3 regions of the Flavobacterium sp. C3NV genome follow, and region 3 is predicted to be linked to each of the others. Evidence: riboswitches for the same ligand, from Rfam matches in the RefSeq annotation. Region 3 holds a riboswitch; each other region holds the start of a gene.
What was found. Region 3 has a riboswitch for cobalamin ahead of ACIDC4_RS00830 (TonB-dependent receptor). Riboswitches for the same ligand answer to the same signal wherever they lie in the genome.
Positions count from the first base shown of each region.

Region 1: it holds a riboswitch for cobalamin, as region 3 does, so the genes downstream of both, ACIDC4_RS22655 (DUF5074 domain-containing protein) here and ACIDC4_RS00830 (TonB-dependent receptor) in region 3, are expected to answer to the same signal.
Region 2: it holds a riboswitch for cobalamin, as region 3 does, so the genes downstream of both, ACIDC4_RS10515 (TonB-dependent receptor plug domain-containing protein) here and ACIDC4_RS00830 (TonB-dependent receptor) in region 3, are expected to answer to the same signal.

Region 1 is NZ_JBKQBJ020000021.1:30,342-40,501, reverse strand. It holds gene ACIDC4_RS22680 (SusC/RagA family TonB-linked outer membrane protein) at 1-3,047, shown strand, start outside; gene ACIDC4_RS22675 (RagB/SusD family nutrient uptake outer membrane protein) at 3,063-4,628, shown strand; gene ACIDC4_RS22670 (SusE domain-containing protein) at 4,639-5,385, shown strand; gene ACIDC4_RS22665 (DUF6814 family protein) at 5,532-5,756, opposite strand; gene ACIDC4_RS22660 (MFS transporter) at 5,768-7,264, opposite strand; cobalamin riboswitch at 7,507-7,698, shown strand; gene ACIDC4_RS22655 (DUF5074 domain-containing protein) at 8,019-9,338, shown strand; tRNA gene ACIDC4_RS22650 (tRNA-Phe) at 9,793-9,868, opposite strand; gene ACIDC4_RS22645 (type III pantothenate kinase) at 9,973-10,160, shown strand, end outside.
Region 2 is NZ_JBKQBJ020000006.1:74,244-84,403, forward strand. It holds gene ACIDC4_RS10505 (adenosylcobinamide-GDP ribazoletransferase) at 1-554, shown strand, start outside; gene cobC (alpha-ribazole phosphatase) at 539-1,072, shown strand; cobalamin riboswitch at 1,139-1,345, shown strand; gene ACIDC4_RS10515 (TonB-dependent receptor plug domain-containing protein) at 1,373-3,235, shown strand; gene ACIDC4_RS10520 (YncE family protein) at 3,241-4,311, shown strand; gene ACIDC4_RS10525 (S41 family peptidase) at 4,385-5,860, opposite strand; gene ACIDC4_RS10530 (RNA polymerase sigma factor) at 6,022-6,531, shown strand; gene ACIDC4_RS10535 (hypothetical protein) at 6,518-6,976, shown strand; gene ACIDC4_RS10540 (DUF4252 domain-containing protein) at 6,990-7,517, shown strand; gene ACIDC4_RS10545 (DUF4252 domain-containing protein) at 7,519-8,055, shown strand; gene yiaA (inner membrane protein YiaA) at 8,215-8,625, shown strand; gene ACIDC4_RS10555 (Riean_0653 family protein) at 8,774-9,328, shown strand; gene carB (carbamoyl-phosphate synthase large subunit) at 9,447-10,160, opposite strand, start outside.
Region 3 is NZ_JBKQBJ020000001.1:193,611-203,770, reverse strand. It holds gene ACIDC4_RS00870 (response regulator transcription factor) at 1-248, opposite strand, end outside; gene ACIDC4_RS00865 (polysaccharide deacetylase family protein) at 426-1,205, shown strand; gene ACIDC4_RS00860 (HAD-IIB family hydrolase) at 1,653-3,833, shown strand; gene ACIDC4_RS00855 (glycoside hydrolase family protein) at 4,049-5,557, shown strand; gene ACIDC4_RS00850 (hypothetical protein) at 5,587-5,832, opposite strand; gene ACIDC4_RS00845 (RidA family protein) at 6,222-6,611, opposite strand; gene ACIDC4_RS00840 (Crp/Fnr family transcriptional regulator) at 6,785-7,348, opposite strand; gene ACIDC4_RS00835 (hypothetical protein) at 7,610-7,858, shown strand; cobalamin riboswitch at 8,145-8,352, shown strand; gene ACIDC4_RS00830 (TonB-dependent receptor) at 8,467-10,160, shown strand, end outside.

The sequences.
Region 1 (10,160 bases), on a different contig from region 3:
TATTTTTATTCCTACTGTTACCGTTTAGTGTACTAGCTCAAAGTACCTTAACAGGAACAGTTGCCGATCTGGCAACGGGGCAACCAATCCCGGGAGTAAACGTAAATGTACAGGGTGCTCCAGGCGGATCATCAACAGATTTTGACGGTAAATTTCAGTTATCTAATTTAAAAAATGGAGACAAAATTTTGGTTTCATTTATTGGATACAAAACGTCAACTGTAGTTTTTAATGGTCAAAAAACTATATCGATTTCTTTAGAAGAAGATACCAATCAGCTTAAAGAAGTTGTGGTGCAAGTAGGTTACGGTACTGTTAAGAAAAAAGATGCTACAGGTGCGGTAACGGTTTTATCTGCCAATCAGCTTAATAAAGGACCGGTTGGTTCTGCAGATCAGCTGCTTGTAGGTAGAGCTTCTGGAGTTAGAATTACTACAGATGGTGGTATGCCAGATGCAAACCCAAATATTAGAATTAGAGGTGGAAGTTCATTATCAGGAAATAACAATCCGTTGATTATTATTGATGGTGTGCCAATTGATAATACCAATCCGGCAGGAATTTCTAATCCATTAACATTGATAAACCCTAACGATATTGATTCGTTTACGATTTTAAAAGATGCATCAGCTACTGCTATTTATGGTTCAAGAGCATCAAATGGTGTGATCATTGTTACGACTAAAAAAGGTGTTAGTGGTGCTCCAAAATTTACTTTCTCGTCTAATATAACTATTGGTAAGGTAAATAATCCTGTTGATATGATGACTGGAACTCAATTTACTTCTTTTATGCAAAAGTATCATCCTGATTACACCAATTTATTAGGTGTACCTGATGGTAGTGGTGCGCTTGATAATCCGGCAACTCCTCAAATCGAAGGAAGAAAGTTGTATAATACAGACTGGCAGGATTTAATTTACAGAACCTCTTTCTCTAGTGACAATAACTTTAGTGCAAGAGCAAACTTATTTGGTAAAATTCCATTTAGAGCTTCTGTTGGTTATGCTAAAAATGAAGGTGTTGTAAGAACAAATGATCTTGAAAGATATACAGGATCTATCAAACTTTCACCGGTTTTATTAGATAATCATTTGAAAATTGATGTGAATGCTAAAGGTATTTCTGTTAAAAAGAATGCTATAGATGCTGATGCTGTTATTGGTAGTGCTTTAGGAATGGATCCTACTAAACCGGCATATGCAGATCCTAATTCACCAAATAATATATTTGGCGGATATTATCAGTTGCTTAATACTAATAAATCTATCAATGGAGCACAAAATCCGTTAGCAATTTTGAATCAGAGATCTCGTCCTGAGGAAGTTCAGAAATTATTAGGAAACATTGAATTAGATTATAAAATGCCATTTTTGGAATCTTTAAGAGCTGTTGTGAATGGTGGTATCGAAGCATCTAAATCAAAAATTAGAGAGTCATATACAGATAATGCTCTTCAGACATATAAGATAGATAATTCTGCAGCGACAACTCCTCCAACTTATGTGTTTAATCCAGGTTTAAATTATGCCGAAGATCAAACTGTTACGAATAAAACATTAGATGCTTATTTTGTATATAACAAAAGTTTGACAGGATTTGTAACCAGAGTTGATGCTCAGGCTGGTTATTCTTATCAAAACTTTAAAACTGACGGAACTAAGGAAAATTATAGATATAGTACCGTAAATGGTTTAAGAGAGTTAACTCCAAACCCGGCAAATAATGCTAATAACAGATATTATAACGAGAGAAACTTACAATCGTTTTTTGGAAGAGCTAATTTTGATTTAGTAGACAAATATTTATTTACGTTTACTTTAAGAGCAGATGGATCGTCTTTGTTTAAAGAGGATAAAAGATGGGGTTATTTCCCAGCAGCGGGTGTGGCATGGAGAATGAAAGACGAATCATTCTTAAAAGATTCTAAGACTTTTAAAGACTTAAAATTAAGATTAGGTTACGGTATTACAGGACAACAGGATATAACGGGTGTTGCGGGATCTTATCCTTACAGTGCGTTATTTGCGCCAACTAGTACCTCAAGTACTTATATTCCTGGAGTAAATGGTTATTCTGCTAAACCTTATAACGAGAATTTAACATGGGAAAAGACAACGACTTATAACGTAGGAATTGATTTTGATCTTTTTGAAAAAAGTATTGTTACCGGTAGTATCGATGCTTACCAAAAATATACAAAAGATTTACTTTCTGTAGTTTCAGCGGCTCCAGGACAAGCTTTAACAAATGAGTTTGTTGCTAATGTAGGAAGCATGAAAAATAAAGGTGTCGAAGGAAACTTAAATGTTAAAGTGATCAATAGTGAGGATTTCAATTTATCTCTAAACGGAAACATTGCTTATAATATTGGTGAAATTACAGATTTGAATAACAGAACTACAAACGTTGATAATGCATCAGGTATTCCGGTAGGAACAGGACAAAAGATTGCTTACAATACAGTTGGTCAGCAACCTTATTCGGCTTGGGTATTTCAACAAGTTTATGATTCAAACAACAGACCGGTAGAAAATGCTTTTGTTGATAAAAACGGAGATGGTGTTATCAATGATAGCGATAGATATTATGTGGCTTTAAGACCAAACTGGACCTATGGTTTAGGATTAACAGCTTCGTACAAACAGTTTGATTTATCAACGACTTTCAATGGTCAGATAGGAGGAAAAGTGTACAATGCAAGAAAACTTCAGTCTGGATTTATTGATAAGGCATTGCCTGCAAATTCAACTAGTTTAACGAATGTTTTGAATACTGAATTTGATTTTCAAACTATAAACGGAAACGTTCCATTTTCTGATTATTACTTAGAAGATGCAAGCTTTTTACGTTGCCAGAACATAACTCTTGGGTATAATTTTGACAAAGCAATTAAAGGTGCTGTTTTAAGATTGTATGCTTCAGCTAATAATGTATTTATTGTAACTAATTATACAGGGGTTGATCCGGAGAATTTCAATGCAATTGATAATAATTTCTATCCAAGATCAAGAACTTTCAGTTTTGGTCTGAATTTAGACTTTTAATAAAAAAATATAAAGATGAATCAATTTAAATTTAAGATTATAGGAGCTGCTTTTGTTCTATTCTTATTCACTGCTTGTGTAGATGACTTAAATACAGAACCAAAAGTAGAATTGACATTGGATAAGCTTTTAGAGCAGGATCCAAATGCTGTAGACGGTTTAGTTTCTAAAATTTACGGAACTTTTGCTCTTTCAGGTCCTGATGGCCCAGATTCTTCAGATATTACTACAAAAGATAATGGAGAAGCTGCTTTTTTAAGAAGTATTATCAACTTACAGGATTTCTCTGCAGATGGTATGAAAAACCGTTGGGGAGATGATGGTTTAGATCAGTTAACAACAACAACTGGGTGGAATGGGAATAATAAATTCTTTAGATACTTATTCGACAGGGCTTATTATACTATTTCTCAGTCAAGTAATTTAATTAAAATTTTAAAAACATCTAAAGCGAATATTCCGGACAGAGAAAACCATATTGCTGAATTGCGTTTTTTAAGAGCCTTATCTTATTATTACATTACAGATTGTTTTGGTAAAGGAGCTATTACGACTGAAGATGATATTAATACTTCTACTCCAAAAAAGGAATCAACAAGAAAAGAACTTTTTGCTTTTATAGAGTCTGAATTGAAAGAAGTTGAAGGTACTATTACAGCAACAAAATCTTACGGTAAAGCAGATAAAAATGTAGTAAGAATGCTTTTGGCAAAATTATACCTAAATGCAGAAGTGTATACAGGAACTCAAAGATATGATGATGCTTTATTGTATTCTAAAAAAGTAATTGATGAAGGCGGTTATACTCTTGCTCCAAGTTTTGCAAGTGTGTTTTCAGGAGACAACAATACTTCACCGGAAATTATCTATACTTTAATTGCAGATGCTGTGGTAAGCCAGGGTTATGGTAACACAACTTATATCATCAATGGAAATTTAAGTACAGAAACAATGAATCCTAATAATTATGGTGCAACTGATGGTTGGAGTGGTCATAGGGCTACAAAAGCCTGGTACGGACTGTTTAATAATGGAAATCTTGTTGATTCTCCGGATGACAGAGCAAAATTATTCTTTACAACAGGACATTCGTATGAAATGAATGATTATAAAAAATGGACAGACGGTTATCCTAGTGTAAAATTTACAAACAAAAACTTTGTAGGAACTACAAATGCAACAAGTTTTGCGAACACAGATTTTCCTTTGTTCAGATTGTCTGATGCTTACTTAATGTATGCTGAGTGTGTTGTAAGAGGAGCAAGTGGAGGTTCTGCAGGATTAGCTTTAGAATATGTGAATAAAGTGAGAACAAGATCACATGCAGGAGAAATAAATGCAGGAGAATTAAACCTTGATTTCATTTTGAAAGAAAGAGGTAGAGAATTGAACCTTGAAGGACACAGAAGACAAGATTTAATTCGATTTGGAAAATTCACTGGAGGATCTTACTTATGGCCATGGAAAGGTGGAGTAAAAGATGGAGTTGCAATTCCTGAAACTTACAACTTGTACCCAATCCCTACAAGTGCGTTACAGGCGAATTCACAGTTAACTCAAAATCCAGGTTATTCATCTTAATACGAGAAATATGAAAAATATATTAAAACTAAGTGTATTTGCACTGTTATTTATATCAGCTACAGCTTGTGATTCAGATGATGATCTTACTGTAGTTACGCCATCAAAAGCAGCTGTACTGGCAATTCCTGCCGAAGGATCAGTTTTTGTTCTTGATAAACTAACACCTAATGAAGTAGTTGCGACCTTTACATGGGATGCTGCGCAATATGGAGGTGCTCCAATGGCTATAAGTTATGAACTTCAAATGGCAAAATCAGGAACAGACTTTAAAGATGTAGTTGTAGTTTCTGTAACAACAACAAATAAGGTAGCGGTAACAAGTGGAGAACTTAATGCAGCAGCGCTTAATGCCGGATTAACGGCTTTTGAATCTCAAGATGCTGATATTCGTATTAAGTCATATGTTGGGGCAAGAGGTATTGTTCAGTATTCAAATGTGATCAAAATAGCTGTTACTTCTTATTCTGCCTGGGACAATTGGGGAATGATTGGTTCTGCAACGCCTAATGGATGGAATGATCCGGATACTAATCTAGAGTATGATTTAGCAACTAAAACATACTCCTATACAGGACCACTGGTAGTTGGGGAGTACAAATTCAGACTTGACGATAAATGGGATACTAACTATGGTGATGATGGTAATAATTTATCATTAGAAGCCGGAGGTGCTAATATTCCAGTTACTGTTGCAGGAGATTATACAATCATTGTTGATTTTATTGGAAAAAAATACACGATTACAAAAAACTAATGTTTTCTGATAATTAAAAAAAGGGCTATCTCTTTGAGATGGCCCTTTTTAAAATATACTTGCTAAGTAAAGATTTTGGTTTGGTTAGTAATGCAAAAGGGCTGTTCTATGTAATATAGACAGCCCTTTTCTCATTAATCGTAGTATTATTTCTCTTTGTTGTATTCTCCAATTACGGCAAAATAGCCAAAAGTTCCCAATCCTAACACAATGAGAGGAGTAAGAATAAAAAGGATAATGATTCCAAATACTAAATCATCCTGTTGGTCTGACAGGAGTTTGGGTAAGCCAAATTCGAATATGCAAAAATAGGCCGCTGCAACTGCAAGGATAATCCACAAAACACCTAAAATTTGTTTGATCGCATTCATAGTTTATAATATTAAAGGTGATTAGTTTTATTTTTATTATCGATATAAATCATTCCAATTACAAAACAGACTGAAGCTATAATAATAGGGTACCAAAGTCCGTCGAGATAAAATTCCGCTTTTCCGGCTGCTTTAGAATGCGTTACAAAATAGGTTGAAATAGCAGGAAGCAAACCTCCAAAAATCCCATTACCAACATGATAAGGCAGAGACATTGAAGTGTATCTGATTTTTGTTGGAAACATTTCGACCAAAAATGCCGCAATAGGTCCGTATACCATCGTAACAAATAAAACCTGAATGAAAACTAAGAAAATTAAAGTCCACTCATCGCTTGAATTGATAGTAATCGAAGTGGTAATCTGAGCATCTTTTTTGCCTGAAAAATGCGTCTTTTTCTCTAAGAAAGAAGTTCCGTCTGAATATTTTTTATGTGTGGTATAGATAGAATCGTTGTCTTTATTGACCTCGATTGTTTCTTTTGTGGCCTGAGTAAGTTCAGTTTTGTAGCTTACATCTGTGGTATTGTACATCATTTTATAAATAGGCCTGTAGAACAAAATGGCAAGAAGCATTCCGCCCATCATGATATATTTTCGTCCTATTTTATCACTCAGCCATCCAAAGAAAATAAAAAACGGAGTACCTAATAATAATGCAATACCTAGTAATCCATCGACTTGCGAAGAATCGATATTCATTACGGTTTTCATGAAACTCATGGCATAAAACTGACCGGTGTACCAAACAACACCTTGCCCCATTGTGGCTCCAAATAAAGCGAGTAACACAAATTTAAGGTTGTATCGGTTTCCGAAACTTTCTTTTAGAGGATTTGTACTTGTTGTACCTTCTTTTTTAGCTTTGGCAAAAACCGGAGATTCGTCCATGTTTTTACGAATTAAATAAGAAACACCCACCATAACAATCGAAACCCAAAATGGTACACGCCATCCCCAGGAATCAAAATCTTCAGGAGAAAGTACATTTTTGGTGGCCAGAATAACCATTAACGAAATGAATAAACCAACCGTAGCTGTAGTCTGAATCCATGACGTCCAATATCCTTTTTGTCCAACAGGAGCATGCTCTGCAACATAAGTTGCTGCCCCGCCGTATTCTCCACCAAGCGCTAATCCTTGTAATAAACGCAGAATCAATACTAATAAAGGAGCCATAAAACCAATCGTTTCATAACTAGGAATACAGCCTATTAAAAAAGTAGAGCCTCCCATTAATAATAAGGTAGCCATAAAAGTATATTTTCGGCCAATAATATCTCCGAGTCTTCCAAAGAACAAAGCGCCAAAAGGTCTCACAACAAATCCGGCAGCAAAAGTGGCTAAAGTCGATAAAAAAGCCGCGGTTGGATTATCGCTAGGGAAAAATTTAGTTGAAATTACAACCGCCAAACTCCCAAAAATATAGAAATCGTACCATTCGATCATAGTACCCATTGATGAGGCTGAAATTACTTTCCAGATGCCTTTTGTAGAAGTTTTACTCATAAACTAATTTGTATACTTGGTAATAATTAAAATTATTAAATATTTTTTAACGAATATAAAAGATAATTTTTTATTTAATTGATACTTTTTTAACAAATAGTGTTTATTTGTTGATTTAACATTTATTCAGTAAATCAAAGCTTTATAAATTGAATAAGTTATAGTTTGCAACAAATGCTCAAGGCCTTTAAAATAAAGAACTCTTGCTTTATTACGAAAGAAAACACTAGTTTTGCAGCTCAAATTTTAGAACAGAAAATGGTTGTCATATTGATACAATATTGACATTAAAAGGGAATTTGGTGTAAATCCAAAACTGTCCCGCAGCTGTAAGCTCATTAACTGAAACCCTTTAATACGTCACTTTTCATTTTGAAAGGGAAGGCTGGGTGTAGGGAGCAAGTCAGAAGACCTGCCATTTTTATAGTAATAAATAGCTTTCGGGGATTGAAGCTTGAATTAAGAACAATACATTTCACTTTGTGTGATCATGTATGGTTTAATTATTCTATTCTCGTAAGCCAAAAATAGAGTTTATGAGATTTTTTTTCTGCAAATATGATATCGTCAAAACAATTTCTTTCAAGATGTTTTTCTACGCGATTCATTCTTTTTCTTCATTAAAAAAAAATCATTAAAACGTATTGTTGTACAAGATGTTGCTTTTACAAAAGTTTATTTATATAACTTTTGAAAGGGTAAATTGTATTTCGATTTAAAGATTTAAGTAATATAATTTTTTAAATATTTAATAATGAAAAACCAATTTTTTTCCAAACCATTAATTGCAATCGCCTCTTTGATGCTGCTGACAGTTTCGTGTAATAATGATGATGATTTTACAGCGCCGCCTGTAATAAAAGGCGAACAGCAACTAAAAGATACTTTGACCATTGGAAAAACGCTACAATTAAGCTCGAAATTAGCAGATAGAAAGAATGTTTCTTTTGAATGGGCCGTAGACGGAAAAGTAGTAGGATCTGATTCTACTTATATCTTTAAACCAGAAACAAGAGGAGATTTTAAAATTACAATGACGGCCAAAAATGATGGCGGAAACGTAGCTCTTACTTATGATATTCATGCATGGGGAGCTTATGAAAACGGTTTTTTTATGATCAACGAAGGATGGTTTGGTCACGGAACGGGAACGGTAGGGTTTTACAGATATGATACAAAAGCGGTAGAAGACAGTGTTTTTGTAAAAGTAAATCCGGATAAGGATTTAAAACCGACATCGTCTACATTAGAATTTGGAACGATCATTAATAAAAAACTATTTTTAGTTTCTAAAGTTGGCGGACCAGTGGTAGTTGCTGATGCTTATTCGCTTAAAGAAGAAAAAAGAATTGCGGCTAAAGGTGGAAACGACTGGCGCGCTGTGGTTGGTCTTGATGAAAATCAGGCTCTTTTGACGTCGAGTAAAGGGATATTTAAGCTTAATCTTAATACGATGGAAGTGAGCGGACAAATTGATGGTATTACCGGTCAGGTAGGAGATATCGTGAAGTCTAACGGGTATGTTTTTGCATTGTCTGCTTCAAAAGGAGTGATTGTTATTAATGCTTCGACATTGGCCATCGAAAAAACTATTCCGGGTATGGTTTTAGGATTTGCTGTAACCGATGATAAAAAAGTATGGGCAGCAGGAGGTAAAAACCTTATTAGTATAGATTCAAATACTCTTGAAGTAAAAGAAATTCCATTAGGTTTTCAGGCTTACGGAAGTTGGGGAGCATGGCATCCGGGATCTATTACAGCGGCTAAAAATGATATTTTTATTGCTAAAAACGGAAGTTTTAGCGGTGGTAAAGAAGTTTACAAATACACTGGAACTCCGGAGTCCTTGACGGCACCTTTTATTACATTAACAAATTCGAATATCTTATATGGTGCAGGAATTGGTTATGATCGAAAGAAAAATACTTTGGTTCTAAATACATTAAATGAAGGTTTTGGGGTGAATTTCTCTATTAATAATCTTTATTTATTTAATGCTGATTCAGGAGTTAAAACAGCTTCGGTAAATTATTCGGGATATTATTTCCCGGCGGTTTCTGTATTTCATCAATAATTTTTTTTGAAGGTGATTTAACTGCGAAAAAATTTAACCGCAAGGAACGCTAAGATTTACGCAAAGGTTCGCAAAGTTTTATTATAAAGCTTTGTGAACCTTTTTTTGTGTATTATAACGTGTCCCGTGGTTGAAACCACGGGCTGTATTTGAAATGCAACAGCGTGTAGAGTATATATTAATGCTGGAATTTTTTTAGTACAATATAAACATAGCCAACGGTTTTGACCGTTGGGACACAATATTGGTAAGATTCAATAGGCTTTTTGGCGCAATCAAAAACTAAAAAAAAACACAAAGTTCGCAAAACTTTTTATCGTAAAGCTTTGCGAACTTTGTGTTTTCTCAACATAACGTTAGGTGAAAATCTTAGTGATCTTTGCGGTAAAAAAAAATAGCGGTAAAGTCAGGAAAGTGTTAAAAACAAAAAACCCGAATATTGCTATTCGGGTTGTGGTGGTACCTCCAGGGATCGAACCAGGGACACATGGATTTTCAGTCCATTGCTCTACCATCTGAGCTAAGGTACCGTTTTGTGCTCAATGCGGGTGCAAAGATAGAATCATTTTTCGTTTATCCAAAACATTTTTTTAAAAAAATCAATTCGTATCTTCGCAATGGTAAAGAAATAAATATGATTTTAACAATTGATGTTGGTAATACTCGAATTAAAGCTGCTGTTTTTGAGGAGAGTACTGTTCTTGAAAATTTTGTTTTTGAGAAAAATGAGCTTGAAGAAAAAATTAAAAAAATTTTAAAAAAATTTTCAGACTGCTCCGATTTGGTCGTTGCATCGGTCGGAAAAATAGAAAAAGAATCTTT
Region 2 (10,160 bases), on a different contig from region 3:
AAGATGGTTTTGCAGATGTTTGTGATGGTTTTGGCGGAGGCTGGACCAAAGAAAAAATCCTGATCATTATGAAAGACAGTGCTATTGGTGCTTATGGAGCAATTGGTTTGGTTTTACTTTTTTTATTGAAATTCAAATTGCTTTCAGAATCTGTTTCACTTTTTAAAGGAGATAGTTCTATAGCCCTTTTTCAGGTTTTTATTTTATTTGTTTCGGCTCATGCTTTAAGTCGTTTGGCAGCTATCTCTATTATTTTTACACATGAATATTCCAGAGACGATGCTTCGAGTAAAAGTAAACCTATTGCTAAAAACCATTCCTGGAAAGAAGTTTTTGGTTCGTTTTTCTTCGGATTGCTTCCTCTTTTCGTTTTCTCCTATTTTCAATATAAATTCCTTTTGGCATTAATACCGGTTTTTATAATGCGATTTTTTCTAGCACGTTATTTCCAGAAATGGATTGATGGTTATACGGGAGATTGCCTTGGTGCAACACAACAGGTTTGCGAGGTTGTTTATTATTTAAGTATTCTTTTGATATGGAAGTTTATCTAGTTCGTCACACTGAAACGATTTGCGAAAAAGGAGTTTGCTACGGACAATCGGATGTGGGTTTAGCAGAACCCTTTGAGTCTGTTTTTGAAAATATTGTTTCGCAATTACCTCCTGAAGCAATAATTTTTTCCAGTCCATTGAAACGTTGTGTGATATTAGCCGAATACATTCAAAGTAACATTAAAGCAATTTCATTTGAAAAAGAAGATCGTTTGATGGAAATGAATTTTGGCGATTGGGAAATGAAAAACTGGAATGAAATTTCGCCGGAGCAGCTTAATCCCTGGATGGAAGACTTTGTAAATATTAGCGTTTCCAATGGCGAATCGTTTATAGCATTACACGAACGAGTTGGTGATTTTTTATCTCAAATTTCAAAAGAAATAAGAAAACCTATCATTATTGTAGCGCACGCTGGAGTAATTCGTAGCATTTTATGTCATCATACTTCCTTGCCGCTAAAAGATGCTTTTAATAACAAAGTAGATTTTGGTGAGGTAATAAAAATAGCACTTTAAATACGTTTTGTTTAGAATTTATTCTTAATAGTGAAACAAATTAGAAAATTCGACATTTTTAACTTTATCTTTGCAAATAATTAAGGTTGTGTTATTTCGAAACACATTAAAAGGGAATCAAGTAATAATCAAATCTTGAGCTGTACCCGCAACTGTAAGCTTAGTTCTAAAAAGAACGATTGTTGTTAACTACAAACCACTGCTCGCCCCCGCGAACGGGAAGGTAAACAACAAGACGCAAGCCAGGAGACCTGCCTATGTAACCAATATCGAGCTCTCGGGAAAAAGAGTTTAGAAATTATGACATTGAAAAAACTTTTTGCTTTTTGTTTATTGTTCTTGTGCCAGATTATTGTAGCGCAGAGAGATACTATTAATAACTTAAAAGAAGTTATTGTATCTGATGTTAATCTTAAAAAGTACTCCGCCTCACAATCGGTTCTGGTATTGAATGATTCGGTTATCAATAAAAATGCATCTTCTTTAACATCCCTTTTAAATTATAATACTGTCATTTATTTTAAGGAAAACGGTCTTGGTATGACATCCGGACCTTCTTTTAGAGGAACGACTGCGGCACAAACTGCTGTTATCTGGAATGGAATAAATATTAATTCACAATTTTTAGGTCAGACGGATTTCAATACCGTTGGAACAAGAGATTTTAATTCTATAGCTGTCAAAGCTGGTGGAGGAAGCGTTTTATACGGAAGCAGTGCAATCGGCGGAAGCATTCACCTTAATAATGATTTGAGATTTAAAAATGAATTTTCGAATCAGGTATTTTTTAGCTTGGGAAGTTACAATACTTTAAGCGCCAACTATCGCATTAATGCATCTTCTGATAAATATAGTCTACAGGTAAATATTTCCAGAAATAGCTCTGATAATGATTTTAAGTATCCCGGCACAACAGATCAGAGAAACATAAATGGTGAATATTATAATACCAGCATGAACACCACTTTTGGGTATAAAATAAATGCTAAAAACACCATAAAAGCATACAGCCAGTTTTATGATGCAGAACGTCATTTTTCGTTAATTACACCCTCAGAAAGCAAAACAAAATACAACGATTTTAATACCCGAAATTTATTAGAATGGGAAATTTTATTCAATCGTTTTACTTCAAAATTGAAAGTGGCGCATATTGGGGAATCTTATAAATATTTTAGCAATATAGATTCTGAACTATTTACATATGGTAAAGTTGAAACTTCTATCATAAAATATGATTTGGCTTTTGATGTAAATGATAAAATCAAACTAAACGCTATTGTCGATTACAGCCGTAATAAAGGATATGGTTCGAGTATCGATAATGCAAAAAGAGAAGTTGGTTCGGCTAGTTTATTGTTAAGTCATTTGGTGACTGACAAATGGGATTATAATGCCAGCATACGTCAGGAAGTAACCGATAATTTTGGAAATCCATTCCTGTTTTCTTTTGGAACACGTTATCAATTCACTGATTTTTATCGTGTGAAATTTAACGCCTCAAAAAATTTCAGAATGCCCACATACAATGATTTGTTTTGGGAAGGAAGCGGTAATCCTGATCTAAGACCTGAAACTTCTTATCAGGCAGAAATTGGCAATGAATTTTTTACAAAGAATTTTTCTGTTTCTCTAACCACCTATTATAATTCCATCAAAGACTTATTACGCTGGGTTCCAACTGAGGGAAGCGGCGGCGCGTGGTCACCTGAAAACACAGATAAAGTGAGAGCTTATGGTGCCGAAATACTAGTAGAATGGAGACCAAAAATAGGAAACAACCATTTTACGGTTAACGGAACTTACGCTTATACGGTTTCTGAAAGTAAACAATTAATAAAAGGAGAATCTGTTTACAAGCAATTGATTTATGTTCCTTACCACAAACTAACAGGATCTGTTTCTTATAATTGGAAAAAAGTATCTTCTTATTTTCAATATTTATACAACGGAGATGCTTACACAACGCCTTTTAACAATCCTGCAAGTAAAGTAAAAGATTACAACATTGGAAATATTGGTATTGATTACGATTTTGGAAAAAAGAACAGTTATAAACTTGGAATACAGGCTTTAAATATCTGGAATGAAAATTACCAACCCGTTGCCAGCAGACAAATGCCGGGAAGAAATTATACAATATACATAAACCTTAATTTTTAAATACAATGAAAAGATTTAACAAACTATTCTTAACTGTCATACTAAGCTCGGCATTTTTTGTGTCATGTAGCAGTGATAATGATGATACTACACCGGAACCTCGTGGAAATTACGAAGGCGGATTATTTATTGCAAATGAAGGTCAATTTCTTAAATCGAATGGAAATGTATCTTATCTATCAGATGATTTAAAAATTGAAAATAATGTTTTTTCTTTATTAAATCCTGAAAAAACAACAAATGACATTATTCAATGCATTGGTTTTAATGGAGATTTCGCTTATCTGGTTGTAAATAATTCTAATAAAATTGAAGTAGTAAACAGATATACTTTTAAGAGCGTTGCTACTATTACTGCAAGTATCAAAAATCCTAGATATATCGCTTTTGCAAATGGAAAAGGATATGTTACAAACTGGGGAGTAGGAGAAGATGCTAATGATGATTATGTAGGGATTCTTGACCTTGCTACAAACACGATAACATCTAAAATTCCTGTAGTTGAAGGACCTGAAAAAATAATTGAAAACGGTGGTAAACTTTATGTGACTCACAAAGGAGGTTATAACTTCGGAAATTCATTAACTGTAATTAATTCTGCAACTAACTCAGTGGTAACTAACTTTGTAGTAGGTGATATGCCGTCAGCATTGGTAAAAGATAATGGAAGCTTGTATATTTTATGTGAAGGATATCCTAACTACGCTCCTACCCAAACAGCTGGTAAATTAGTAAAGGTTAATTTAAGCAGTAATACTGTTACCTCGACTCTTAGTTTTGAAGGTATAACACATCCTGGATTTTTAGATATCGAAAACGATAAATTATATTACACTATTGACAGTAATATTTACTCTCTTTCTACAAGCGCTACAGCTTTACCAGCTGCCCCAGTTTTCAAGGCTACAGAGGTTACTTCACTTTATGGTTTAGCAGTAAAAAACAGCAAAATATATGTTGCAGACAGAGTAAATGGTGTAGATAATGGAGATATTTATATCTATTCTCTAACAGGAAAACTTGCTAATGATTTTAGCGTAGGTGTTAATCCAAACGGATTTTACTTTAACAACTAAATCTTAGAATAGAATTAGTTTATTATTTTGGATAAAACAAGGCTTTCATTTCTGAAAGCCTTGTTTATGTTTATTATTTTAGTGATTTTAAAAGTCCTTCCGGTGCATCTTTTACATACATCTGATTTCTTACACCATCCATTGCTTTGGTATCTGTAAAATTCTTTAGAGCTATACCTTTATCCAGTTGCGCTTTTTTACCCGTTGCGCCTGTAATTTGCGAAATAGCAATACTTAATAACGGTTCTGAAGTATCACCTAAAACACCCAGATTAGTAATACGTTCCAGTTGCTCATAAGTTGGTTTTAAACCATCTGTATACTCTCCAAAATCAGCAGCATTTACTATTTTCAGCACCAAAGGCTGCATGGCATATTTATGATTTAGATTTCTATTTGCTTTTCCAAAAGTTGGAGAATCATATAAAGTAACAGAGCCAACGTTTTTACCCACTGTTGTTTCTCCTATCTGAACTACTGAAATATAAGGCACCAAACCATTTATCACTAATTCACTCGCAGAAGCAGTACCAGTGGTAGTTAGAATATAGACTTTAGATAAATTTAAGCTGCTTATTGCTGCTCCGTCTACTTTATCTACAAAACGATTATTTAGAAATTCCGGATTATCAATTTCAAAAGCTGCATTTATCTTAGCATTCCACTTTTCTTTAGCAAAAATCTTATCCGTAAACTGACCTGTAATCATACTTGCCAAACGCGTTGCAGTTTGTATAGAACCACCACCATTATATCGTAAATCCAATACAAGATCTGTAATTCCCTGCGATTTCAATTCGGCAAAAGCAGCATTTAGCTGTGCATCGTAATTCGCATAAAAACCATTATACATTAAATAACCTATTTTATGACTTCCGGAAGTAATCACCTTATTGATAAAAATAGGATTTTCATCTAAAGTTGTTTTCACTAACGAAATTGTTTTTCCGTTAGGCTCAAAACTAGTACCATTAAAATCAGCCATATTTAGTGTATAACTATCGCCAGCCAAAAGAGATTGATAGTTTGAAACTGTAAGTTGAGTTCCGTTTATTGCTGTAAAAAGATCACCACGTTTGATTCCTTTTGCTGAAGCATCAGAATTAGGAATAATATAACGTACATAACCCACTAAATCAGTTGTACTATTTGGTTTATAACTTAATCTAAGATCTACACCATTATTTTTTGTAGTTCCCTGAAGTTCCTGTTCTAAAACAGTATAATCAGAAACAATCCAGCTAAAGCGATCAATTGCCTGACCTTTTGGGAACTTGCTAATAGGTTTATTCAATAAAGCCTGAAATAAATCTTCCGGTTGAGAATACCCTCGTAAAAAAGAATTTAACGCTTCCTGATTATTATTAAAACGATCATCGGCTAAATTAGGCACATCGGCTTGCCACAAATAGTATTGATTTAGCCCTTTCCAAATGAAATCTTTCACCTGCAAATCAGCCGGAGCGGCAACATCGTCCTGATCCTCACAAGATTGCAAAGAATAGGCAAGCAAAAATAATAACAGTACGCTCTTTAAAATTGTTTTCATATAGTAGGTATCTATGTAGTATTAACGTAAAAATAGTATCTTTAGTTTTAACATTAATTATTTTTAATGTATTTTTTTTATTAAAATTTACATCTGCCCTGTAACAAAAATAATAGTGCCTCGTCTTGACTATATAAGCTAACGAATAACCAACCAATTTTATGAATCAGAATGTGTTTATAGAATTAATAAATCCTTTTAAAGACAAAGTTTTTCGTCTGGCAAAAAGATTATTAACCAGTACAGAAGAGGCCGAAGATGCTACGCAGGAAGTGATAGTTAAATTATGGAATAAAAAAGAAAATTTAGACAACTATAATAGTGTCGAGGCATTAGCGATGACAATGACAAAAAATTATTGTCTGGATCAGTTAAAATCGAAAAGAGCCGGAAATCTTCAAATTGTACATAATAACTATACCGACCGGGAGCCTCAGCTGGATAAAAAATTAGAGGACTCGAATAGCTTAGAATGGGTAGAGAAAATTATAAGTCAGTTGCCCGAACAATTACAAATATTAATTCAGTTACGCGATGTTGAACAATATGAATTTGATGAAATTGCGAAAATTGTCAACATGAATGAAACGGCTATTCGGGTAGCACTTTCGAGAGCGAGAAAAAAAATTAGAGAATCAATGGTTAACACACACAGTTATGGAATTCAATAAAATAGAAGATATATTAGAAAAATACTTTCAGGGAGAAACCAGTATTGCCGAAGAAAATCAATTAAAAGAATACTTTTCTTCATCAAATGTTGCGCAGCATTTAGAGCAATACAAACCTATGTTTGGTTATTTCTCTCAGGTAAAAGAACAAAAATCGACGCAGGAAATACCACTAAAAACTAAAAAACGAAATGTGGCGTGGTTATCGATTGCGGCTTCGGTTGTTGTTTTACTAGGAGTTGGAACCTATTTTTATGTAAGCGAAAAAAATGCAGCTCCGGCTGTGGCGCAAACAGAACTAGGAACCTATGATGATCCGGAAGAAGCATTAGCAGCAACGCAAAAAGCTTTGGCCTTATTATCAAGCAATGTTAATGTAGGTATCGAAAGTGTACAATACATTAATGAATATGAACAATCAAAAAATAAAATTTTTAAACAATAAAACATCAATCAAAATGAAAAATTTCATCATAACACTAGTTTTCGCATTCGTTACCACTACTTTTTATGCACAGGGCGCATTTGACAAATTTGATGGTCAGGACGATGTAACCTCTGTAATTGTAAACAAAAAAATGTTTGATTTAATGAGTAAAGTAAAAGCTGATCCCTCTGATAAAGAGACACAACAATACATTAATCTCATTAAAAAATTAGACAACTTAAAAGTGTTTACTACTAAAAATCCTAAAATTGAAGCCGACATGAAAGCCTCTGCTGACAAATATATAAAAACGGCAGGATTAGAAGAATTAATGCGAATTAATGATGGCGGCAGAAATGTTAAAATATCTGTAAAATCAGGAGCTTCAGATTCTCAAATAAGAGAATTATTAATGTACGTTGATGGTGCTAAAAACGACGAAACTGTTTTATTATCATTAACAGGTAATTTTGATATCAACGAAATTTCAGTTCTTACAGATAAGATGAAACTTCCGGGTGGTGCTGATCTAAAAAAAGCCTCTAAAAGCAAAAAATAAGATGAAAACCAACATTTTTACCTCAGCCCTTTTAGTATTACTGACTTTAGTAAGTTGTAATTCTGATCCTTCATTGCAGAAATATTTTGTAGAAAATACAGACAACAAAAATTTTATTGCTCTTGATGTTTCGCCGAGTATTTTAAACGTAGAGAAAACAAAACTATCTGCAGAACAGACCGAGGCTCTAAAATCATTTGACAAGATGAACATTCTGGCTTTTAAAGCGAATGCTACCAATCAGGTTCAGTTTGAGGCAGAAAGAGCCAAAGTCAAAGCAATTCTAAAAGACCCAAAATACCAGCAATTGATGAGTTTTGGTTCTGGTAAAGATGGAGCATCAATAAGTTATGTAGGTTCTGATGACAATATCAAAGAGTTTGTCGTTTTTGCTAACAGAAAAGAAAACGGTTTTGCAGTAGTTCGCGTATTAGGCGAAAACATGAACCCGAATAATATCATGACTTTAATGTCGGTTCTAAAAGAATCCAAAATCGACATGGAACAATTGAAGCCTTTGCAACAATTGATTAAATAATACATCTATCTTACTTTAAACGAGAAAGCTCCATAATTGTGGAGCTTTTTTTTATACATTTTTGAAAGATTATACTGTGTAATTTTTATTTGTTTTTATGCTAATCTGAACTGAATTTAATTATATTTGCGCCTAACCAAAACACGAATTAAAAAAAACATGGTACAAAAAACTTCGGTCGCTTTTATCGCGGCATCTTGGGTAGCTCTTGGAGCTGGAACAGTTGGATTTATAGTTGGGCTTGCAAGAGCCGAAATGTTATTAAATGAAAAAGGATATTATTTCACCGTTCTAATGTTCGGTTTATTTGGTGTAGTATCATTACAAAAAAGTGTTAGAGACAGACTTGAGAATCTTCCTGTAACAAATATCTATTATGGAATTTGTTGGTTTGGTACATTATTATCCATTGCTTTATTAACTATCGGATTAATAAATGCGACTATTTTACCAAGCGAAAAAGGGTTCTACGCATTTGCATTTTTGTTAGCATTGTTTGGTGCAATTTCAGTGCAAAAAAACACAAGGGATAATATGGCTCTTACACAGAGCGAAAACACCAACAGATAATATAAAGCAAACAGGAATAACTTCCGCATTAAAATAAACTAAAGCTCCAATTATGGAGCTTTTTTATTACAAAATATTATAATTCAAAATTTAATATTAACAAAAATTAATCTACATTTATCCCTTAATTAACATCTAAAAATCATTGATGAAAACTACTTTAAAAACCCTATTACTATTTTTAATTCTTGTATTAAACAGCTGCTCAAGCGATAATAGCAGCGAAGAAAATCCGGAAAATCCTACTGTACCAACTTCAAAATTTGCAATGACAGCAAAAATCGATGGTAAATTATGGGAAGTCAACAACCCATTTAACTCAAATTTTGCTACCAAACCTTTATTTACTTATTATCCGGAATCAGAATATATTCAGTTAGTGGGAAGAAAAGGATTAGAAGAAATTAGACTTTACATTAAAAGAAGCGATCTTAAAATAGGCAGCTATAGTATTACCAAAAGCATATATGATGCCTCAAAAACACAGATTGAAGTTTCTATGGCTTTGAGCAAAGAAAATATGCAGGAGGTAATTGAAGGAAATATATCAATAACTTCGATTGACTTAAGTGCAAAAACCCTTGCAGGTACATTTTCATTTAGTTGCGTTGAAGACGACTCAAAACCAGTAAGCACTTCAAACCCTATTACAACAAAAGTAACAGATGGTACTTTTAATTTTAAATATGATTTTGCTTATTAAGAATGAAGATTGAATGTTGTAAAAACTATACCTGATCTCTTTTTAAAGAATCAGCATACTATAAAACTAAAAAAGCTCCAATTTTCATTGGAGCTTTTTTATATAACAGGATTTGAGATTATTTACTCAAATACATTTTTCTTCTTGAATACAATTCGTAGAATTGATCATCTTTTAAGTCATCAATAAACAAGATGCTTTCTCCTGTCGATTTCATTTCTGGTCCTAATGCTTTGTTTACATTATGGAATTTACTGAAAGAGAAAACCGGTTGTTTGATCGCATATCCTTTCAATTGCGGATTAAAGTCAAAGTCAGTTACTTTATTATGTCCTAACATTACTTTTGTAGCGTAGTTTACATAAGGTTCTCCGTAAGCTTTTGCAATAAACGGTACCGTTCTCGATGCTCTAGGATTTGCCTCGATAATATAAACCGTATCATCTTTTATCGCAAACTGAATGTTGATTAAACCAACAGTTTTCAGCGCTCTTGCAATTTTTATTGTATGATCTTTTATTTGTTGCATTACAAATTCCCCTAAGTTAAAAGGAGGCAAAGTAGCATTACTATCTCCAGAGTGTACTCCGCAAGGTTCGATGTGCTCCATAATTCCTATGATATACACATTTCCATCAGCATCACAAATTGCATCCGCTTCAGCTTCGATTGCTCCGGCTAAATAGTGATCCAAAAGCAATTTATTTCCTGGAATCGTTTTCAATAAGTTGATAACGTGCTCTTCCAATTCTTTTTTGTTGATTACAATTTTCATTCCCTGACCTCCTAATACATAAGAAGGACGAATCAATAACGGAAAGTCAAGAGTATC
Region 3 (10,160 bases):
TCCAGCGCGCTCAAAATAAGAATAGGAACAATTATTTTCCGGCTTCTTAAAACTTCGCAAACTTCAAATCCTGTAATATCCGGAAGCATGATGTCGAGAATAATAATATTATACTCGTTTTCCATGACTTCTTTTATAGCTTCAAAACCTTTTGTAATCGTTTTGACTTCATACAAATGTTCCTCAAGTCCTCTCGTAATAAACGAAGCAACTCTTGGATCATCTTCAACTAATAATACTTTGTTCATAACCGGATAAGAATCAAATTTGTTGTGATAAAAGTAAATAAAAGTATTACTGTGAGCAAAGAATCGTAAAAGAATATAGTAAGCTATAAATTGAATTTTTGTAATGGAGAAATTGGTATCTTTAAAATTCCGTAAAGGTTATCCGGAACTTAATTTTTTTAAACAAAAAAATAATATATGAAGCTATTCTACACTAAAGCAATACTTTTTTTAGCAATTTTAACCTTTTTTTCCTGCGAAAACAAAAAACAAAAACCGGAATCAAAACCGTACAAGGCAGGTGTAATTTTATCTTTTGATGATGCCTATGTAGATGAATGGTACGAGGCCGATCAGGCTTTGAAAAAATACGGATGGAAAGCTACTTTTAATGTTTGCAGAATAGATTCTATTGGAGCTCCGCAGATAAAAAAACTTCTTCAACTGCAAAAAGAAGGTCACGAAATTGCAGCTCATGGCTATCATCATTATAATGCCGTAAAATTTGTAAACCAACACGGAATCGATGCTTATATGCAACAGGAAATAGATCCTATGATTGTCTCTATGAAAAGGTTAGGTTTTAATGTTACGACATTCGCGTATCCGTACGGAGAAAGATCTGATGCACTTGATAAAGCTTTATCTAACGATTATAAAATCATAAGAGGAAGAGCCTTTGGAGGTGAAGCTCCGGAGAAACAGGACAGTTTTTTTAGCAACTCAAAAATCGTTTTTGCTTTTGATATTGATAACAGTCACATTCATTTTAGTATTCCGTATGTTTTAGAATTGTTGGATTATGCCAAAAAGCACAACAAAATTTTGCTGTTATGTGGACATAAACCCGTAAAAAATGTAACCGAAAACTATCAGACAAAAATCGAAACCTTAGAATTCATTTGTAAGTATATGAAGCTTAACGACCTTAAGTTTTATAAAACATCTGATCTGGATGATTTACTTCCTGAAGAATAAATTTTAATAATGGTTTTTTGTCGAGTTTCTCGCGAAGATTTACTTCGTCTGTGAGTCTCCTGCGTTGTAATGACAATATTGTGTTTAAACTTTGCGTCTTAGCGTCTTAGCGCCTTTGCGAGATTAATTTTATTTTTCATATAAGATGAAACAATTTTTAAATTCGTGAATTCGTGGATTTTTTTTGCGACGAAATAGCTACGATTTTCAAAGATTATAAAATCATTTTAATCCTATAATCTGTAGCTAAAATTTCGTTTTGTAAATCTTTGATCTTATGATCTACAATTTTTTTCGTGTTTTTCGAAAATCTTAAAATTCGCTTTCTGACCACTATCATTCTTACAGTTTTGTCTGTAAATGTTAATAATCCTGTTATTTTTTGTATGATTTTGGGACAAACTGCTCGATTTTTCGTACCTTAAAAATTCTAACAAATAAAAGACAATGATGACAAAATTACGAATTTCATTAATCAACATTCACGGCCTACTAAAAGGTTCAGGTTTGGAGATTGGTAGAGATGCTGATAATGGCGGACAAACAAAATATGTATACGAACTTGCTGAGTTCTTATCGCAACACGAAGATGTAGAACATGTTCATCTTTTTACAAGGTTAATTGATGATAAAAATCTTTCTCCGGAATATGCAGTACCTATCGAAATCATTAATGATAAATTAGACATAAGGCGTATTCCTTTTCTGGGAAAAAAGTACAAAGCAAAAGAACAATTATGGGAAGGTTTAGACACTTTTGTAAACGGAATTGTTCAGCATATCAAACTTCACGATATATTCCCAAACTGGATTCATTCACATTATGGCGACGCAGGATATGTAGCCAGTGAATTATCTACAATTTTAAATATTCCTTTCGCACATACCGGGCATTCGCTGGGTTTTCATAAAAAAAATAAACTGCTCGAAAGTGGTTTGAGCGAAGAAGAAATCGAAAAGAAATTCAAGTTCAAACAAAGAATCGCTGCCGAAGAAAAAACATTAGAATTATCTGAATTTATTGTTACTTCGACAGAACAGGAAATTGAAACCTATAAACCCTACAAAAATTTTGAATTAGGTAAATACCACGCCATTTCTCCGGGAATTGATACTAGAAAATTTGTTCCTTATTATCACAGAGAACAGGATGCTGATAAGCAAATGGAGGAGGAGCAGAGAAAATATTGGGTAGCAGAAACCATTTCTAAATTTTTAATAAATCCGCACAAACCTTTTATTCTGGCACTTTCGAGACCTGACCGCCATAAAAACCTTCATACCTTGATTGAAGTTTATGGTAAAGACAAAGAACTGCAAAGCATTGCCAATTTGGTAATTTTTGCGGGAATCAGAAAAGATATTTCGAAAATGCCGGAATCTGAAAAAGATGTGCTGACAGATTTATTACTATTAATGGACAAATATGATTTGTACGGAAAAATGGCCATTCCAAAGAAACATGACGTCGAAAATGAGGTTTCGATTATCTATCGTTATGCAGCCGAAAAAAGAGGTGTTTTTGTGAATTTAGCTTTACATGAAAACTTCGGTTTAACCGTAATCGAATCGGCAAGTTCAGGTTTACCTGTTGTGGTAACCAAGAACGGCGGACCATCAGAAATTATTCCGACTTGCCAAAACGGAGAATTAGTAGATCCGTTGGACGAAAACGAAATCAAAAAAGCATTGCGAAATATCTTAACCAATGAAAATCAATGGAAATATTATTCGAATAACGGAGCAATAAATATTCAGAAACATTACAGTTGGTTAAGTCACGTAAACCAATATGTAGATTTGGTCAATGAAAATTTATCATTATCATCTGGTTCAGGAATCAAAAAGCAGCATTATCCTAATATTAATATCGAACGATTAAAACGTAAGGTTGAGCATTTATTTGTTTCGGATATCGACGGTACATTAATAGAACCAAAATTAAACAACCCCGGCTTAAAAGAACTTAAAGAACATTTGATTAATCGTACCGATAAAATGGCATTCGCACTGGCATCCGGACGAAATTTAGCTTTGGTAAAACAAGTTATCGACGAAGAACAGTTTCCTTTACCTGATTTTATTATCTGCTCTGTAGGAACCGAAATTTATTATACAAATGGTAAAGATTACATTTTAGACAAAGGCTGGGCTAAATTTTTGGCCGGTCGATGGAAAAGAGAAGATATTGTCAGCCGTTTGAAAGAAGTTCCATGGTTGCGATTGCAGGAAGAAGAAGCTCAAAATCCTTATAAAATATCCTATTATTATGATAAAGAAAAATACGATCACGAGCAACTAATCACCGTTTTAGGCGCTGGCTGGTACAAAGTAAATATCATCCCAAGTCATGGTGAATTTCTTGATTTTATCCCTAAAAGAGCCTCAAAAGGAAATGCGATTAAATTTTTATGCCGCAAATGGTCTATTCCTTTATCGAATGTTATTGCGGCAGGAGATTCAGGAAACGATATCGATATGTTCAGAGGTGCTGTAAAAGGAATCATCGTAGGAAATCGTAGTGTTGAATTGGCTGATTATGAAACTACAAAAAGTATTTATGTGGCCAAAGATTCAGCTTCTTCCGGTATTTTAGAAGGATTAAAACATTATAAAATTATAAAATAAATAGCAGATGTTGGTTATTCTTTGAGATGTCCGGATGATCGTTTGTTTTCAGAAAGTCCCGAAGGAACGATTCATATTGTAGCAAGGGATTTTAATCCCTTGAAATGTAGAATTTCGACAAAGATTGGTGATTTTGTTTGCGGTCCTTCGACTTCGCTCAGGATGACAAAAATGACAAAAATGACACAATATGTTAAATAATAAAATAGGTTAGTATGTATTCAGGTTCAGGATTTAGTAATTGGGAAATAGGAGACGTTGATGTGTTTATAGATGAAAGCGGAGTGCATCATTTATTTCATCTTATTATTCCCAATCACGATTATATTGCGCATGCAGTATCAAAAGATGGTCTTTCTTGGAAAAGAGTAAAAAATGCTTTGTTTGTAGGCGATCCAGGCGAATGGGATGATGATATGTTATGGACAATGCATGTGAGTAAAAACTCTGACGGAGAAGGTTATGAAATGTATTATACCGGTTTAAAGCGCAAGGACAAAGGAGTTACACAAAAAGTAGGAAGGGCAGTTTCGCCGGATTTAATTCACTGGATAAAAGACAATCAGTATGGTTTACCGCTAAAAAGTGATGCTCCGTATTACGAAAGCAGAGATAATAATCCGCGTGAATGGCTGAGTTTTCGGGATCCTTATAAATACCAGTTTGAAGGCGAAGATTATTTACTGATTTGTGCCCGAAGCGCAGTAGGACCAACCTATAGAAGAGGTTGTATTGGTGTAGCAAAACGAGAAGAAAAAGGTTTTGTACTGCAAAAACCATTGCACGTAGCTTACGTTTATGATGATATCGAATGTCCTTGCGTGGTAGAAATAAAAGGAATGCATTATTTGCTGGGTTCCATTCGCGAAGACATCAAAGTGCGTTATTGGTTTTCTCCGGATTTTAAAGGAGAATACCATGCTTTTCATAATAATGTTTTAATGCCACAAGGTAATTATGCAGCAAGAATTGTAAAAGAAGGCGAGTATTATTTGATTTATAATTTTTACTTCGTTGGAGGAAATGTCAATACACTTCGTGTAATTCCGCCACCAAAACAACTGGATGTTGATAGTAACGGACGATTATTATTAAAAACCTATCACCATTGGAGAACACTTTACCAAAGAACCATTCACCAAAAAAACTTACCCATTCCGGTGCCTATTTTAGGAAATCCGTCGGCAAATTTTGAGGTAGAAAATGAAAATAAATGGAGAATTGGCTGTCGAAGCGGCTACGAAGTTTTTTGTTTTGATAAACCTTCAGAAAATTTTGTCTGGGAAGGAACATTAGCCGTCGAAGGAATGGGAAAAACCGGTTTTGTGATCGAATGTGACGAACAGGGAACGGCCTATTACATCTCAATTGATTTTGTAAATGGTTTTGTGCAGTTTAGAGCGTGGGGATTTAATGAAAAAGATGTAAAAAATAATTTTGTTTTCGAAAATCTTCAAACCAATCAATTTGAAATTGTAGACAATAAAGAAATCTATTTTAAGATTATTCGTTACGGAAATTATTATGAACTTTCGATCAACGAAATTGTCAAACTTACTTTACTGGATTACAAATACAGCGAAGGTAAAATTGGTGTTTACGTATGTTCGGCAATTGTTTCTTTAAGCGATTCAAAAATTCATGTCATTCCCGAACCGGAGAACGAATATGCAACCGCAGATCCTAATAAAGCAATTGATGAGTATAATAAAATAGCTCAATAATCAATATACTTTGACAGATTGTGATGGAGTTACTTAGAATTAGTATCTATAATACTTTTTACGCTTTGAATAAAAGTTTCGGTATTGTAGATTTCGCCTTTTATGTAAATGTCATACTCTGTCAATTTAAACTGTTCCAGCATATCTTTTTTAAGATATTTTATCATAGACTCAAGACTTCGGGTATCGTTTTCATTTTGTCTTTTTAATTCACGTTGTTTGCTTTCCAGGTAAGCTAAAGTTCTTTTTAATCTTAGTACATTAATATTGTCCAAACTTAATATTCTTAAAATTTAATAAAAATAACGATAATCAGGAATAAGATAAAATTCAATATTTTTCCAAAAACGTACCAGTGAATTGAATTTATCTTATTACAAGACTATCGTTTCAGGTAATTACGTAAAAATTGAATTTTTAGTTTTGAAATATAAGGCAAAAAATTAAAAAAAATAGACGGAATTATATGTTTTTTTTAGATAACCGTTTGAAAGACTATTGCTTACAGGTGAAAATTGTAAGAAGATTTCACTTCTTTTTTATTTTAAAACTTTTCAAAAAGTAAATAAATTGAATTGATTTTTCAATTTAAAAAAAAAATAAACAAAAAAGCTGCGTTTTTCCTGAAAAGAAAGACACAGCTTTTTTTTATATCATGAAGACTTTATTTTACAACAGTCGCTTCCAGTTCAACTTTTAAAGTTTCAAAAAGACTTTTTACTTCCAGTAAAGTTGTAGCTTGTTTCATACCATGTTTCGCCACCCAATCCTGAATAAGATTAAAATGTGGCCATAGTTCATCAGTCGCGGTAGTATAGATATTCAACCTAACAATTCCGCTGCATTCATATCCGGCTTCGTTAATAACTTGTTCCAGATTTTTTAATGCCAGTTTTATTTGCGATTCCATGTTTTCGTTGCTGGAAATCCCGTCTGCACTTATTGCCGTTTGTCCTGAAACATACAATGTTCCTTGCGGATTTTTTACTTCAACAGCTTGTACATAACTGCGTTGATTTTGCCATTCCCAAGGATTAAATTCTCTTTTTTCCATTTGTTTTCCTTTTTTCGTTTGTGCCAATACAGGCATCGTAGTTAATAATAGTAATGCTAAAAGGTTTGCCGTTTTTTTCACGATTACAGTTTAAAATTGTAATACAAAATTGAGCATAACGGCTGGAAAGTACTCGTGACATTTTTCACGATTTTGATGTGAGAATTGTCACATCAGGAAGATAATCGACTTAGCGTTTCGCGCGAAACGCCTAAATACGAAGCAATAAGACTTTTGGGAACACGCTGCAGGAGTGAAGGATATTGTTTTAATAATTGGTCGTAACGTTCTTTAGAGTTAGAAGTCTGCCAGGAAATAATGCGGCGTTGAGATCCCAGAAAACCAAAAGTGGCTTTCTCCAAAAAAAAGCGCTCCATTTTTTGCAAACCGTTGCATAGGTTTTTATAATCTTCAAACGAGCAGCAAAGTACTTCAGTATCTTCAAGGCATTCTAATGACATTGTAGCTTCAGTTTGGGTAAAAAAGGCATAGTAATCACTTTCCCACCAATCTTCCATAGCAAAAGAAACAACATGCTGCTTTGCTTTCTCATCAGTATAAACCAATTTTAAAAGTCCCGAAATGATAAAATAAGAATGCTTGACAGAATCACCTTCCTGAATAAGAAACTGATGTTTCTTAAATTTTTTGACAGTAAAATGAGAAGACACAAAAGCAAACTCTTCATCTGTAAGAGGAATTATTTTCTCGATATGTTCTCTAAGTTGATTGTGCATAGTAGCATCCAAAGTTATTGAAATTTTAATAAAAGAGAAGCTTTTATTAGCGATATCAATTTTGCGAGTAGCATAAAAGATAAGAAAATTAAATTTAAGAAGTAGATAACGATTTAATAAAATTAATAACAATTTCTTAAACTTTTGTTTATTAGTGTGTTGATAAATAATGTTTTATAAAGCAATTTTAGGAACATTAGTAACGAATTAATATTTATATTTGAGAATGAATCTGAGTCAAATAATTTAAAATATTTACAAATGGATAAAGCTATAAAACTAAAAGTTCGTAAGGAGTTGGATAGTCAACAACAGTTGAATATTATTAAATTAAAGGGTAGTTTAATCTCTAAAGGCTATACCGAAATTATTCACATCCTGGATCAGGATGATGAGTTTCATATCAATTCTTTCGCAACTCCTTCTGAAACTACAAATGAAGTCCAGGAATTTATCAAAGCATTTATCTACAAAGAAAATTTGGCAGATACCATAACAATTTTCAGATAATAAAATATTTATCGCTTATAAAAAAAAATACATTTTATTAGATCCTTAATTTCTAATCCTATTAACGATAGCCCAAGGTTTCAAACTTGGGTTACGTGTTTTAGAACCCAATTCTCCAAGTCCCAACGATCGAAATCGTTGCCAATCTTACAGCTGTATTTTAACTCAAAATTAATTTGGCAAAAACGTGTTTTTAAGTCACTTCTATTATTAATAGCATTTTTGTTAATTGATTGTTAAAAATGTAATTTCGTTGCATTATACTTCTTTTTATAAAGATAATCATATCTTTACGTCAGATTTTGGTCTGTTTTCTTTAGAAAAATAAAAGAAAATAGTTAAAAGGGAATCAGGTGCAAATCCTGAGCAGACCCGCTACTGTAAGTTCTAGATAAGTCTTTAAACGTTACTAATGCCATTGTTCGCCGCGGCGAATGAGAAGGTTGTTTAAAGATGGAACAAGTCAGGAGACCTGCCATAATCACATAGTTTAAGGCTTTCGTGGAATAAAGTCGAACAACAAGAATTGACCTGCTATTGCATAGCGGGATTCTCTCTTTTTGCTTTTTGATTACTACATCCGCGAAGTTTATTTAATTAAATCAGTGATGTATAATACAAAAAAATTACTCTTATTCTTTTTCTTATTTCTTGCTCCATATTTGCTTCATTCGCAAGTATCTAATGACAGTTTACGTGTTTTAAAAGAAGTTATTCTAAAAGGTAAACCGTATCAGGAAGTAATTCCCGTACAAAGTCTTTCAGGAAAATTACTGGAGAATTTAGCAAGCCATAATGTTGCCGATGCATTGAGATATTTTGCAGGAATTCAAATTAAGGATTATGGCGGTCTCGGCGGACTTAAAACGGTCGATGTACGTAATATGGGTACACATCATGTAGGTGTTTTTTACGATGGTATTCAGTTGGGTAACGCGCAAAACGGAGTCACTGATCTGGGTAAATATTCCCTGGATGACATGGAATCCCTAACATTATACAACGGACAGAAAAGTGAAATTTTTCAGTCGGCAAAAGACTTTTCAGCCGCCTCGACCATTTATTTAAGAACAAAACGTCCTGTTTTTGTTGGGGATAAAAAAACAAATTTACTGGTAAGGTTTAAAACCATGTCCATCAATTATTTTGATCCTTCTTTTAGATGGGAACAAAAACTGAGCGATAAAGTCAGCATGAACGTAAGTTCAGAATACATCAAATCAAACGGACAATACAAATTTAGATACAAAAGAAATAATCTCGACGGATCTGTAGCCTACGATACCACTGCCACCAGACACAATAGCGATATAGAAGCTTTACGATTTGAATCCGGACTTTACGGAAAAATTAATAACGGTTCCTGGGATGCCAAAGTGTATTATTATGATTCTGATCGAGGAGCTCCGGGAGCGATTGTCGAGAATAAATTTTCTGATGGTTTCAGACAATACGATAAGAATTTTTTCGCGCAAGGAACTTTCATTAAAGATTTTACCAAAAGATATAAGTTTCAGGCCAAAGCAAAATATGCTTACGATTACACGCATTATGTGGCAAGAGATACTACCAATATTTTAGGCGAAACCGTAACCGAAGGCGCACAATCTGATGATAGTTATTATCAGCAGGAATATTATGTATCGGCAGTCAACATGTACAGTATAGTATCGAACTGGGATGTTTCATTGTCTACAGATTTTCAGTACAATAGATTAAATGCAACCAGAAAAGGAATAAATACTCAGTTTTCTTTTCCGCAGCGTTATACAGCATTATTTTCTTTGGCAAGTTCGTACAGATATGGTGGTTTTAAAGCATTGGGAAGCGTTGTAGGAACTTATGTTCAGGAAGAAGTGCGCTACAATGCAAAAGCCCCCGATAAAAAAGAATTTACGCCTGCCTTATTTTTAGGCTATACACCTTTTAAGGAGTACGATTTTAATGTAAGAGCATTTGCAAAACGTATTTTCAGAATGCCCACTTTTAATGATTTGTATTATACAATGGTTGGTTCGAGTACTTTAAGACCTGAATATATGAATCAGTACGATATTGGTTTTACTTATAATCTACTTTTAAATAAAGGATTCTTCGATAAAATATCTTTTCAGGTTGATGGATATTACACCAATACCAAAGACAAAATAGTAGCAGCGCCAACAGGAAATTTATTTCGCTGGATGATGACCAATATGGGACAGGTAAAAGGACAAGGAGTAGAATCTGTCTTGAATATGGGCATGCATCTTGGTAAAGTAAACTTAACCACAAATCTTACTTATACCTATTCTGAAAACAG